Regions from separate parts of the Streptomyces sp. NBC_00045 genome, predicted to be linked through region 2. Evidence: predicted binding sites of a transcription regulator. Region 2 holds the regulator's gene; the other holds the start of a gene.
The links. The regulator HrcA, encoded in region 2, represses chaperone genes, less so after heat shock. The targets are predictions, from matches to a motif close to TTNGCACTCNGNNNNNCNGAGTGCNAA.
Positions count from the first base shown of each region.

Region 1: a site for HrcA is predicted at 4,209-4,235, ahead of groES (co-chaperone GroES). Genes of this name have one in related genera too.

Region 1 covers NZ_CP108271.1:4,816,696-4,823,268, reverse strand. Annotated here, with positions in the region: gene OHA65_RS22765 (MOSC domain-containing protein) at 1-188, shown strand, start outside; gene OHA65_RS22760 (SDR family oxidoreductase) at 304-1,077, shown strand; gene OHA65_RS22755 (ester cyclase) at 1,184-1,873, shown strand; gene groL (chaperonin GroEL) at 2,000-3,628, opposite strand; gene groES (co-chaperone GroES) at 3,754-4,062, opposite strand; gene OHA65_RS22740 (response regulator transcription factor) at 4,519-5,208, shown strand; gene OHA65_RS22735 (HAMP domain-containing sensor histidine kinase) at 5,201-6,573, shown strand, end outside.
Region 2 covers NZ_CP108271.1:2,862,532-2,869,104, forward strand. Annotated here, with positions in the region: gene OHA65_RS13470 (ribonuclease Z) at 1-535, opposite strand, end outside; gene OHA65_RS13475 (histidine triad nucleotide-binding protein) at 539-898, opposite strand; gene OHA65_RS13480 (16S rRNA (uracil(1498)-N(3))-methyltransferase) at 998-1,741, opposite strand; gene OHA65_RS13485 (nitronate monooxygenase) at 1,738-2,829, opposite strand; gene dnaJ (molecular chaperone DnaJ) at 2,977-4,116, opposite strand; gene hrcA (heat-inducible transcriptional repressor HrcA) at 4,117-5,133, opposite strand; gene OHA65_RS13500 (MBL fold metallo-hydrolase) at 5,290-6,015, shown strand; gene OHA65_RS13505 (DUF3097 domain-containing protein) at 6,044-6,573, shown strand, end outside.

The DNA.
Region 1 (6,573 bases), 2.0 Mb from region 2:
CCGAGCGGTCGCTGCTCCCGCGCACCCTGGCGGCGGGCGCGGCGATGGAGCCGGCGGGGCACGAGGCGGTCCGCTCGTACCTGGAGAAGTACGGGGAGCGGGCACGGGTGCGTACGGGAAGTGCGGGTACCGGCCCGGGAGTCGGCGCCGATGCGGCCGCGCCGGCCCGGGAAGTGGCCGACAAGTAGCCGGAAGTAACGGTTCCGCAGCGGGAAGCGACGGTCCGCGCCGCGCTGCGTCACGAAGGGGTACCGCCCGGCGGGCTCCACTTGAGCTGTCGCCGGGGGCGGCTAGGTTGCGCCTATGACGACTGCGTTGATTACGGGATCCACGGCGGGCATCGGCGCCGCTTTCGCCCGGCGGCTCGCCGCCCAGGGCCACAACCTCGTGCTGGTGGCCCGCGACACGAAGCGGCTCGGCGAGCAGGCCACCGAGCTGCACGACCGGCACGGCATCGAGGCCGAGGTGCTGACCGCCGACCTGTCCACCGACGAAGGCATCGCGGCGGTGGAACAGCGCCTCGGCGACCGTACGCACCCGGTGGACCTGCTGGTCAACAACGCGGGCTTCGGCAACAAGGGCCGGTACCTCGAAGTCTCCATGGCCGATGAGCTGACCATGCTGAAGGTGCACATCGAGGCCGTCCTGCGGCTGACGTCGGCGGCCACCGAGTCGATGCGCTCGCGCGGGCGCGGCGGCGTCATCAACGTGGCCTCGGTGGCGGCGTTCGTGCCGCGCGGGACGTACGGGGCGAGCAAGGCGTGGGTCGTGCAGTTCACCCAGGGCGCGGCGAAGGACCTGGGGGGATCGGGCGTACGGCTGATGGCGCTGTGCCCCGGCTTCGTACGGACCGAGTTCCACCAGCGCGCCGGCATGGGAACGGACAACATCCCCAACTGGATGTGGCTGGACGCGGACAAGCTGGTCGCCGCGGCCCTGGCCGACCTGGCGCGCGGCAAGACCGTCTCGATCCCGGACCCGCGGTACAAGGCGCTGATGGGCGTGGTGAAGCTGACCCCGCGCGGGCTACTGGGCGGGGTGTCCTCGCGCACGGGCCGCAAGTACGGTCCGCAGTAGTGCGGGTGACCGCCCAAGTGACCTGCGGGTAGGCCGGCCCTGAAACCGGCCGACCGGGTGAAATCTCCCTAAACTGGACGTGTCCCATCCAGCCCGGGAGCACACCATGACATTCGTACAAATAGTCGATTACGAGACCAGCAAGCCGGATGCCGTCAACGAGGTCATCGACCGGTACCTGGCGAAGACGAAGGGCAAGCGCACCGTGTCCCACACCGTCGTGGGCAGGGACCGCGAATCCGACACGCACTTCGTGGACGTCGTCGAATTCCCGTCGTACGAAGCGGCCATGAAGAACTCTCACCTCCCCGAGACGGACAAGATGTTCCAGGAGATGATGGCCCTCTGCGACGGGATGCCCAGGTTCACCAACCTGGACGTCATCCGCGACGAGCACCTCAACACGCTGCTCGCGAACCGCATGTACGACGACGTCGCCATGAAGGGCGACATGTCCGTCGTGGACGAGATCTTCGCGGCGGACTACCGGGACCACGACATCAGCAACCCCGTGGACAAGATGGGCCGCGACGGCATCCGCGAGGACGTCGGGATGTGGCGCAGCGCGTTCGACTTCACTTTCACGCGGGACGCCCAGATGGCGCAGGACGACTACGTCACCACGATGTGGACCTGGACCGGCAAGCACAAGGGCGAGTTCATGGGGATCAGCCCGACCGGCAAGACGTGCACGATGACCGGTACGACGGTCTTCCGGTGCGAGGACGGAATGATCAAAGAAGGCTGGTGGCACTACGACGCCATGCGCCTGATGAGGGAACTGGGCGCGATGTAACCGCCTCCCGCACCCCCGCGCCCCCGAACCCTCCGCACCCCCGAACCCCCGAACCCATGGGAAAGGCCCCGGTCACCACCGCGTTGGCGGCGACGACCGGGGCCTTCCTCCGTTCGACTACACGGGTCAGTGGCTGTGGCCGTGACCGTGGCCGTGACCGGCGTCGCCCTCGTCCTCGGCCGGCTTCTCGACGACCAGGGTCTCGGTCGTGAGCAGCAGGGAGGCGATGGAAGCGGCGTTCTCCAGCGCGGAACGGGTGACCTTGACCGGGTCGATGACGCCGGCCTTGACCAGGTCGCCGTACTCGCCGGTAGCGGCGTTGAAGCCGTTGCCCTTCTCCAGCTCCGCCACCTTCGAGGTGATGACGTAGCCCTCAAGGCCGGCGTTCTCGGCGATCCAGCGCAGCGGCTCGACGGCGGCGCGGCGGACGACCGCGACACCCGTGCCCTCGTCGCCGGACAGACCCAGGTTGCCCTCCAGCACCTTCACGGCGTGGACGAGCGCGGAGCCACCGCCGGAGACGATGCCCTCCTCGACCGCGGCGCGGGTCGCCGAGATGGCGTCCTCAAGGCGGTGCTTCTTCTCCTTGAGCTCCACCTCGGTGGCGGCGCCGACCTTGATGACGCAGACGCCGCCGGCGAGCTTCGCCAGGCGCTCCTGCAGCTTCTCGCGGTCCCAGTCCGAGTCCGTGGACTCGATCTCGGCCTTGATCTGGTTGACGCGGCCGAGGACCTCGTCGGAGCTGCCGCCACCGTCGACGACCGTGGTGTCGTCCTTGGAGATGGTCACGCGGCGCGCAGAGCCGAGGACGTCGAGACCGGCCTGGTCGAGCTTGAGGCCGACCTCCTCGGCGATGACGGTGGCACCGGTGAGGGTGGCCATGTCCTGGAGCATCGCCTTGCGGCGGTCGCCGAAGCCCGGGGCCTTGACGGCAACCGCGTTGAAGGTGCCGCGGATCTTGTTGACGACGAGGGTGGAGAGCGCCTCGCCCTCGACGTCCTCGGCGATGATCAGCAGCGGGCGGGAGCCGCCGGCCTGGATGACCTTCTCCAGCAGGGGCAGCAGGTCCTGGATGGAGGAGATCTTGCCCTGGTTGATCAGGATGTACGGGTCGTCGAGGACGGCCTCCATACGCTCCTGGTCGGTGACCATGTACGGGGAGAGGTAGCCCTTGTCGAAGGCCATGCCCTCGGTGAACTCCAGCTCCAGGCCGAAGGTGTTGGACTCCTCGACGGTGATGACACCGTCCTTGCCGACCTTGTCCATCGCCTCGGCGATGAGCTCGCCGACCTGCTGGTCCTGCGCGGAGAGCGCGGCCACGGCGGCGATGTCGGACTTGTCCTCGATCGGGCGGGCGGTCGCGAGGAGCTCCTCGGACACGGCCTTGACCGCGGCGTCGATGCCCTTCTTCAGGGCGGCCGGGGAAGCACCCGCGGCGACGTTGCGCAGACCCTCGCGGACCAGCGCCTGGGCCAGCACGGTGGCGGTGGTGGTGCCGTCACCCGCGATGTCGTTGGTCTTGGTCGCCACCTCCTTCACGAGCTGCGCGCCCAGGTTCTCGTACGGGTCGTCCAGCTCGACCTCGCGGGCGATGGTGACACCGTCGTTGGTGATGGTGGGGGCGCCGAACTTCTTGTCGATGACGACGTTGCGGCCCTTGGGGCCGATCGTCACCTTGACCGTGTCGGCAAGCTTGTTGACGCCGCGCTCGAGGGCGCGACGGGCGTCCTCGTCGAACTTCAGGATCTTCGCCATGGGAGCGGTTCAGCCCTCTCGAAAACTCGGGTTTAACGAACTGCGCCCCTTGCCGCCCGGCAATCAGCGGGGTGACCAGGGGCGCAGCTCAAGCAATACAGGTGAAGCGAATGACGCTGTACGTCTTACTTCTCGATGATCGCGAGCACGTCGCGAGCCGAGAGGACGAGGTACTCCTCGCCGCTGTACTTCACTTCGGTGCCGCCGTACTTGCTGTACAGCACGATGTCGCCGACGCTGACGTCCAGCGGAAGACGCTGGCCGTCCTCGAAGCGGCCCGGGCCCACGGCGAGGACGACGCCCTCCTGGGGCTTCTCCTTCGCCGTGTCCGGGATGACCAGGCCGGAAGCCGTGGTCTGCTCGGCGTCGAGCGGCTGGACCACAATGCGGTCCTCAAGCGGCTTGATGGCAACCTTGGAGCTGGTGGTCGTCACGATCCGACCTCCCCCTTCGGAGATCTCACGGGGCTAACTGTCTGAGGTGGCGACCAGGTGGATCCGTCGTCGCGGGTGCCGGACCTGCCCGTCGCTGTGTTGGCACTCACCGGGGGTGAGTGCCAGGTGCGAGACTATTCCGGTGATTAGCACTCGGTCAAGCGGAGTGCCAACACGCTCCGCTGCGTCTTCGGCATCCGGGGGCTCCCCGGGCACCCCGAACCCCTGCAATTCCAGCCCCACCGGCGTTTGAGGCGCGGTGGCACGGGGCGGCGCCCATGACCGCCGCGCGCTCCGGCGGCCGCCCGGCAAACCCAGCCCCGCCAGCGTTTGAGGCGCGGGAGTTCGGGGGCAGCGCCCCCGGCACGGCGCCGCACCCGCCCACGACCACCGTCCGGTGGGGCCGACCCGGCCGGAGGCCCCGGCTCGGGGTGGGGGTGTGTGAAAGTTGGTGGGGTGCGCATTCTCGTGGTCGAAGACGAAGAAGGCCTCGCCGAGTCCCTGCGGCGCGGCCTCTCCGCCGACGGCCACTGGGTCGACGTCGCCCACGACGGCCACCGCGGCCTGGACCTCGTCCGCACCGGTCCGTACGACGCCGTCCTCCTGGACCTGATGCTGCCCGGCATCAGCGGCTACGAGATCTGCGCCCGCATGCGCGCCGACGGCGACCCCACGCCCGTGCTCATGCTGACCGCCAAGGACGGCGAGTACGACGAGGCCGAAGGCCTCGACTCCGGCGCCGACGACTACCTCACCAAACCGTTCTCGTTCGTCGTTCTGGCCGCGCGCCTGCGCGCCCTCGCCCGCCGCGCGGCCGCCCCCACGGCCGCCGCGGGCCCCTCGACCTTCCAGGCCGGCGACCTCCTCCTCGACCCCGCCGCCCGCCGCTGCCGCCGCGGCACGCACGACATCGAGCTCACCGCCCGCGAGCTCGGCGTGCTCGCCTGCCTGATGGAGCAGCCCGGCCGGGCCGTCGCCAAGCAGGACATCCTGGACCAGGTCTGGGACACCCCGCACGCCATCGACCCGAACATCGTCGAGGTGTACGTCTCCTCGCTGCGCAAGAAGATCGACGCGCCGTTCGGCCGTCGCTCGATCCTGACCGTCCACGGCACCGGCTACCGGATGGCCCAGGACGGTGGCTAGCCCGCTCCGGCGCCGCGCGGCCGTGGCCGCGGCCCTCGCCATGGCCGCCGTCCTGGCCGCCGGCGGTCTGTGGCTCTACACGCTGCTGCGGGCCAACCTCCTCGACAACACCACCGGCCGCACCGAGCTCGCCGCCCGCAAGGTCGCCGCCCAGCTCCGGGGCGACGGCGTACCGCCCGGCGGCCGACTGGCCGCGCCGGAGAGCGGGGTGGACCTGGTCCTCGTACGGGACGCGCAGGGCCGGACCGTCGCCTCCACCGGGGACCTCGGGGACGCCCCCGACCTGGGTGGTCTGCGCCCTCCGCCGCCCGGCGCACCCGGCGAGGACTCCCGTTCCGCGGTCCTTGCACCCGCGCACCCCGGCGCGGAACGGCGTGCGGTGGTCGTGGTCGAGGCGCCGGGAGCCCACGAGGTGTACGCCGTCACCGTGCTCGGCGACGTCGACGACGCGACACGGGCCATCGCGCTCGGCCTGCTGGCCGGCGCACCCCCGCTGATCGGCTTCGCGGCGGCCCTGGCCTGGTGGGTGACGGGGCATGCGCTGCGGCCGGTCACCGCGATCCGGACCGGCCTGGCGGCGGTCACCGCGAGCGAGCTGGACCGGCGGGTTCCCGATCCGGGTGGGGCGGACGAGATCGCGCAGCTGGCCCGGACCGTCAACGACACGCTCGACCGGCTGGAGCGGTCCGACGCCCGGCAGCGTCAGTTCACCGCCGATGCCTCTCACGAGCTGCGCAACCCGCTCGCCGCGGTGCGGGCCCGGCTGGAGGTGGCCCTGGCCACGGGCCGCCCCGACCGGGGGTCCGTCGCCGCCGCGCTGGCCGACACCGAGCGGCTCCAGCGCATCGCCGCGGACCTGCTGCTGCTGGCCCGGCTCGACGGCGGCCCGGTACCGCGGACCGAGCCCGTGGACCTGGCCCTGCTGGCCGCGGAGGACCTGGCCCGGCGCCCGGCGCCCCGGGTCCCGCTCCGGCTGGAGGCGCCCGCACCCGTACCGGCGGCCGGGGACCCGGCGCGGCTGGAGCGGGCGCTGGCGAACCTGGTGGACAACGCGCTGCGGCACGCCCGTACGGGGGTCGTCGTACGGGCGGCCACCGAGCCGTCCGCGGAGCGCGACGGCTGGGCGGTTCTGGAGGTCGAGGACGACGGCCCGGGCATTGCGGAGCCGGACCGGGACCGGGTCTTCGAGCGGTTCGTACGGCTCGACGCGGACCGCGGCCGCACCGCCGGCGGCACCGGCCTCGGCCTGTCGATCGTCCGTGAGATCGCCCGCGCCCACGGCGGCGACGCCCGTGCCGTGCCGCCGCGCGCGGCCAGCGGAAGCGACAACGGAAGCGACAGGGGAAGCGGCGGCTCCGGTGCCCG
Region 2 (6,573 bases):
CGCGCTGGATGCGGCCCACGTCGGGGCCCTTGATCCCGTGCCGCGCGAGCAGTTCGGGCACCATGCGGCGGCCGTCCGGCTCGGTGAGCCGGTAGCCGAAGGACTCGACCGGGTGCGAGAGCAGACGGGCTTCGAGGGTGTACGAGGGCCCCCGGGCCAGCGTCCCGTCCCCGGCCACCGGTTGCTCGCCGAGCGCGACGGTCTCCCGGTAGGCGGTGGCGTACCGCAGCCGGTCGAAGAACTTCTGCCCGGAGGCCGGGTAGTGGGCGGTGACGGGGTGCGGGACCCGGTCCAGGTTGATGCGCTGGATCACCCCGGCGAGACCGAGGCTGTGGTCCCCGTGGAAGTGGGTGATGCAGATCCGGTTGATGTCGTGGGCGGCCACCCCGGCGCGCAGCATCTGGCGCTGGGTGCCCTCGCCCGGGTCGAAGAGGATCCCCTCGCCGTCCCAGCGCAGGAGGTAGCCGTTGTGGTTGCGGTGACGGGTGGGCACCTGGCTGGCGGTGCCCAGCACCACGAATTCGCGTACGGACACGGTCTATCCGGGGGGCCACTGGAGACCGCGGCCGCCGAGGACGTGCGCGTGCGCGTGGAAGACGGTCTGGCCGGCGCCGGCGCCGGTGTTGAACACGACGCGGTAGCCGTGGTCGTCGACCTTCTCCTCGGCCGCGATCCGTCCGGCCTCGGCCAGCAGGTCGGCGGCGACGGCCGGCTCGGCGGCGGCGAGCGAGGCGGCGTCGGGGTAGTGCACGCGGGGAATCACGAGGACGTGCGTGGGCGCCTGCGGGTTGATGTCCCGGAAGGCGAAGGTCGTCTCGGTCTCCCGGACCACGGTCGCCGGGATGCTCCCCGCGACGATCTTGCAGAACAGGCAGTCCGCCTGCGGTTCCCCGGCCATTGCTTCGCCTTCCGTGACAGTGGCGTTGACGGGCCGTCGACGCCGGTGTTGATCAGCCCGGGCATCGTATCCGGCGCCGTCGGCGCCCTCACGTGCGTTTCAGGACCAGCGGCCGGTGCGCGCCAGGAGGACCGCCGTCGCCGCGGTGCCGGCGGTGGAGGTGCGCAGGACCGAGGAGCCCAGGCGGTGGGGGTGGGCGCCGGCCTCCGCGAAGACGGCCAGCTCCTCCGGCGAGACCCCGCCCTCGGGGCCGACCACCAGGACGACGGAGCCGCCGGCCGGGAGCTCGGCCGTGGCCAGGGCCCCCGAGGGCGCGTCCCGGTCCTCGTGCAGGACCATCGCCAGGTCGGCGCCGGCCAGCAGCGCCGCGACCTGCTTCGTGGACATGGCCTCCGCCACCTCCGGGAAGCGCACCCGGCGGGACTGCTTGCCCGCCTCCCGGGCCGTGGCCCGCCATTTGGCCAGGGACTTGGCGCCGCGGTCGCCGCGCCACTGGGTGATGCAGCGCGAGGCCTGCCAGGGGACGATGGCGTCCACGCCGGTCTCGGTCATGGTCTCGACGGCGAGCTCGCCGCGGTCCCCCTTGGGCAGGGCCTGGACGACGGTGATCCGCACGGCAGGTTCCGGTTCCCGGCCGGTGGCGGACACCGAGACGACCAGCCGGTCCTTGCCCTCGGCGGCCTTGACCACGGCCTGCGCCCAGCCACCGCGGCCGTCCGTGAGGACCACCGCCTCACCGGGGTTCAGCCGTTTCACGGACACCGCGTGCCGGCCTTCCGGGCCGTCGAGCACGAACTCCGGCCCCGCGGGGACCTCTTCGACCACGAACACGGGGGCGGTCATGACGTACTCCTCTTCTGCATTTCCTTCAACGCGCTGCGGGCCTCGGCCAGTTCGGCCGCCAGCACCTCCATCAGCTCCCCCGCGGGCAGCGCCCGGGCCAGCCGGTGGCCCTGGCCCGCCCACAGGGCCATGCCCTGCGGGTCCCCGGCCGCGGCCGCGGCTTTGCGCAGCCCGGCGGTCATGTGGTGGATCTGCGGGTACGCGGCCGGGGCGTACGGCCCGTGCTCCCGCATGAACCGGTTCACCAGGCCCCGGGCCGGTCGTCCCGAGAACGCCCTGGTCAGCTCGGTGTGGGGGAACAGGGGGTCCGTCAGCGCCTTCTTGTGCAGCGGGTGCGCGCCCGATTCGGGACAGGCCAGGAACGCGGTGCCGAGCTGCGCCGCCTCCGCGCCCGCCGCCAGCAGCGCCGCGATCTGCGAGCCCCGCATCAGACCGCCCGCCGCGATGATCGGGAGGGCCACGGCCTCCCGTACCTGCGCGACGAGCGCGAGCAGGCCCACGCCCGCCGTGCCGTCCGCCTGCGGGTCGTCGCGGTGGGTGCCCTGGTGGCCGCCCGCCTCCACGCCCTGGACGCAGACGGCGTCGGCGCCCGCGGCCTGGGCGGCGCGCGCCTCCTCGACCGAGGTGACGGTGACGACGGAGTACGTGCCCGCCTTGCGCAGGGCGGCGAGGACGGCGGGCACGGGAACGCCGAAGGTGAACGAGACCACGGGAACCGGGTCTTCGAGGAGGATCGCGAGCTTGGCGTCGTAGCCGTCGTCGCTGGTGCCGATGATGTCCTCGTCGGCCAGGGACACGTCGTACCAGCCGGCCTCGCCGGCCAGCTGCCCGCGGTACGCCTCCACGGCGGCCGGGTCCACGTAGCCGGTCTGCGGCATGAAGAGGTTCACGCCGAACGGGCGCCGGGTGAGCGCGCGCAGCCTCTTGATCTCCTGGTACATGCCGTCGGCGGTCTTGTAGCCGCCGGCCAGGAAGCCCAGTCCGCCCGCCTCGCACACGGCGGCGGCGAGCGGCGGACAGGAGGCGCCGCCCGCCATGGGAGCCTGCACGATCGGGTACGGGGAGAGACCGTTCGGTGCGGAGGACATGGACTGCATCGTGCCACGTCCCGCGCACCGGGCCGAATCACCGCATTCGCCTGGCATAGTCCGCTCCGCCGGAGGCGTCCGGATCAATGCGCCGAGCCCGGTCCGGGGCATCCCCGGACCGGGCTCGTACATGCGCTCGCGGGCCGGTCAGCGGCCGTTGAAGGCGTCCTTCAGGCGGCTGAACAGGCCCTGCTGACCCGGCGCGAACTGGCCCATGGGCCGCTCCTCGCCGCGCAGCTTGGCGAGCTGGCGCAGCAGCTCCTCCTGCTGGGCGTCCAGCTTGGTCGGCGTGGTGACCTCGACGTGGACGATCAGATCGCCGCGGCCGCCGCCGCGCAGGTGCGTGACGCCGCGCCCGTGCAGCGGGATGGCCTGGCCCGACCCGGTGCCGGGACGGATGTCGATCTCCTCCAATCCGTCCAGCGTCTCCAACGGGCATTTGGTGCCCAGGGCCGCTGCCGTCATGGGGATGGTCACCGTGCAGTGCAGGTCGTCCCCGCGCCGCTGGAAGGTCGGGTGCGACAGCTCGTGGATCTCCACGTACAGGTCGCCGGCGGGGCCGCCGCCGGGGCCGACCTCGCCCTCGCCCGCGAGTTGGATCCGGGTGCCGTTCTCGACACCGGCCGGGATCTTGACCGTGAGGCTGCGGCGGGAGCGGACCCGGCCGTCGCCCGCGCACTCGGGGCACGGGGTCGGGACCACGGTGCCGAAGCCCTGGCACTGGGGGCAGGGGCGCGAGGTCATGACCTGGCCCAGGAAGGACCGGGTGACCTGCGACACCTCACCGCGGCCACGGCACATGTCACACGTCTGCGCCGAGGTGCCGGGGGCGGCACCCTCGCCGGAGCAGGTGGTGCAGACGACGGCCGTGTCGACCTGGATGTCCTTGGTCGTGCCGAAGGCGGCCTCGTCCAGTTCCAGGTCGAGGCGGATCATGGCGTCCTGGCCGCGGCGGGTCCGCGAGCGCGGGCCGCGCTGCGAGGCCTGGCCGAAGAAGGCGTCCATGATGTCGGAGAAGTTGCCGAAGCCGCCCGCACCGAAGCCGCCCGCGCCGCCACCGCCGCCGGAGGAGGACAGCGGGTCGCCGCCGAGGTCGTAGACCTGCTTCTTCTGCGGGTCCGAGAGCACCTCGTACGCGGCGTTGATCTCCTTGAAGCGCTCCTGCGTCTTCGGATCCGGATTCACGTCCGGGTGGAGTTCGCGCGCGAGGCGGCGGAAGGCCTTCTTGATCTCGTCCTGCGATGCGTCGCGGCGCACGCCGAGAACGGCGTAGTAGTCCGTGGCCACTTACGACTCCGCCAGGATCTGTCCGACGTAACGTGCCACTGCGCGTACCGCTCCCATCGTTCCGGGGTAGTCCATGCGGGTCGGTCCGACCACGCCGAGTTTGGCGACAGTTTCGCCGCCCGAACCGTAGCCGACCGAGACGACGGACGTGGAGTTCAGTCCCTCGTAGGCATTCTCATGCCCGATCCGTACGGCCATCCCCGACTCGTTGGCCTCGCCCAGCAGCTTGAGGAGCACGACCTGCTCCTCCAGCGCTTCGAGCACCGGCCTGATCGTCAGGGGAAAATCATGTCCGAAGCGCGTGAGATTGGCGGTTCCGCCGATCATCAGCCGCTCCTCGGCCTCTTCGACCAGAGTCTCCAGCAGGGTCGCGAGCACGGTCGACACCGTGCTGCGGTCCTCCGGTTCGAACGACTCCGGCAGATCCTGCACGAGCTGCGGCACGTCGGTGAACCGGCGGCCGACGACCCGACTGTTGAGCCGCGCCCGAAGATCGGCGAGCGAGGTCTCGCCGAACGGCGTCTGGCAGTCGACGAGCCGCTGCTCGACCCGGCCCGTGTCGGTGATCAACACGAGCATGAGCCGGGCCGGAGCCAGCGACAGCAGCTCGACGTGCCGGACCGTGGACCGGGTCAGGCTCGGGTACTGGACGACGGCGACCTGTCGGGTGAGCTGCGCCAGCAGCCGCACCGTCCGGCCGACGACGTCGTCGAGGTCGACGGCGCCGTCGAGGAAGTTCTGGATGGCCCGGCGTTCGGGCGTCGACAGGGGTTTGACTCCCGCCAGCTTGTCGACGAACAGCCGGTAGCCCTTGTCCGTGGGGATCCGGCCGGCGCTGGTGTGGGGCTGGGCGATGTAGCCCTCCTCCTCCAGCACGGCCATGTCGTTGCGCACGGTGGCGGGCGAGACGCCGAGCCGGTGCCGCTCGGTGAGCGCCTTGGAGCCGACCGGCTCCTCCGTCCCGACGTAGTCCTGGACGATGGCGCGCAGCACCTCAAGTCTGCGTTCGCTGAGCATGGCGCACACCTCCAGCTGGTCGTCGGTGAATCGTCGTGGTCGGTTTCATCTGCTGCGTTGGCACTCCGGGCGTTCGAGTGCCAGAGATCCCCCGGCCAGTGTACGGCCGGGTAGTCAGCCCCTGGCAAGGGCGGCCCGCCAGGGTAGCGTCCCTGCATGGACGTGCATTGGGAAGAGGCGGGCTGGGAGCGGCTGACCGGGCGGACCGGGCGGCGGCGGCTTCCGGTGTGGGACTGCACCGTGGGACTGGTGGTGGGGGACGAATCGGTCCTCCTGATCGATCCGGGCTCGTGCGTGCGGGAGGGTGCGCAGCTGCGGGCCGAGGCGCAGCGACTGACGGGCCGGCGCGTGACGCATATCGCATTCACGCACGGGCATTTCGATCACGTACTGGGCGTGGCGGCGTTCTCCGGCGCCGAGGTCTTCGGGGCGGTCGGGCTCGACGCCGAACTGTCGACCGGCCGCGAGGAGCTGCGCGCCGGTGCGGTCCGCCAGGGGCTGGCGGAGGCCGAGGCCGCCGAAGCGGTGGACCTGCTGGTGGGGCCGAGGCATTCGGTGTCGGGCGAATGGACGCTGGAGCTGGGCGGGGTCCAGGTCCTGCTGGCGAACGTCGGCCCCGGGCACACCCGGCACGACCTGGCGGTGTTCGTCCCCGGAGAGCGCGAGGTGGTGTTCTGCGGGGACCTCGTCGAGGAGTCGGGCGAACCCCAGGCGGGCAGTGACGCCGTGCCGGCGCAGTGGCCGGCGGCCATGGGCCGGCTGCTGTCGCTGGGCGGCGACGACGCCCTGTACGTGCCGGGTCACGGAGCGGTGGTCTCCGCGGACTTCGTCCGTGCGCAACGCGACACACTGGCACGGCGGTTCGGCGTGTCGGACGCGTGAGCGCCGCCTCTCTCGTAGCGTCGGCCGGATGCGTGAGTACTCCCCCGACCTGACCCCGCAGTGGAAGCGCGCCAAGGCCGTCCCGCAGGTGCCGGCCGAGCCCGACCTGGTGGTCGAGGTGGCGGGTACGGACTTCTGCGGCGCGGTGGTGGCCTGCGAGGCGGGCACGGTGACCCTGGAGGACCGCTTCGGCAAGCGCCGGGTGTTCCCGCTGGAACCGCGGGGGTTCCTGCTGGAGGGCGCCGTGGTGACGCTGACCCGCCCCTCACGGGCCCCTCAGGCGCCCCTGCGCACCGCCTCGGGCTCCGTGGCGGTCCCGGGGGCGCGCGCCCGCGTGGCGCGCGCCGGGCGGATCTACGTCGAGGGCCGGCACGACGCCGAGCTGGTGGAGCGGGTCTGGGGCGACGACCTGCGGATCGAAGGCGTGGTGGTGGAGTACCTGGAGGGCATCGACGACCTCCCGGCCATCGTGGCGGAGTTCGACCCGGCCCCGGACGCCCGTCTGGGGATCCTGGTGGACCACCTGGTCCCGGGCTCGAAGGAGTCCCGCATCGCGGC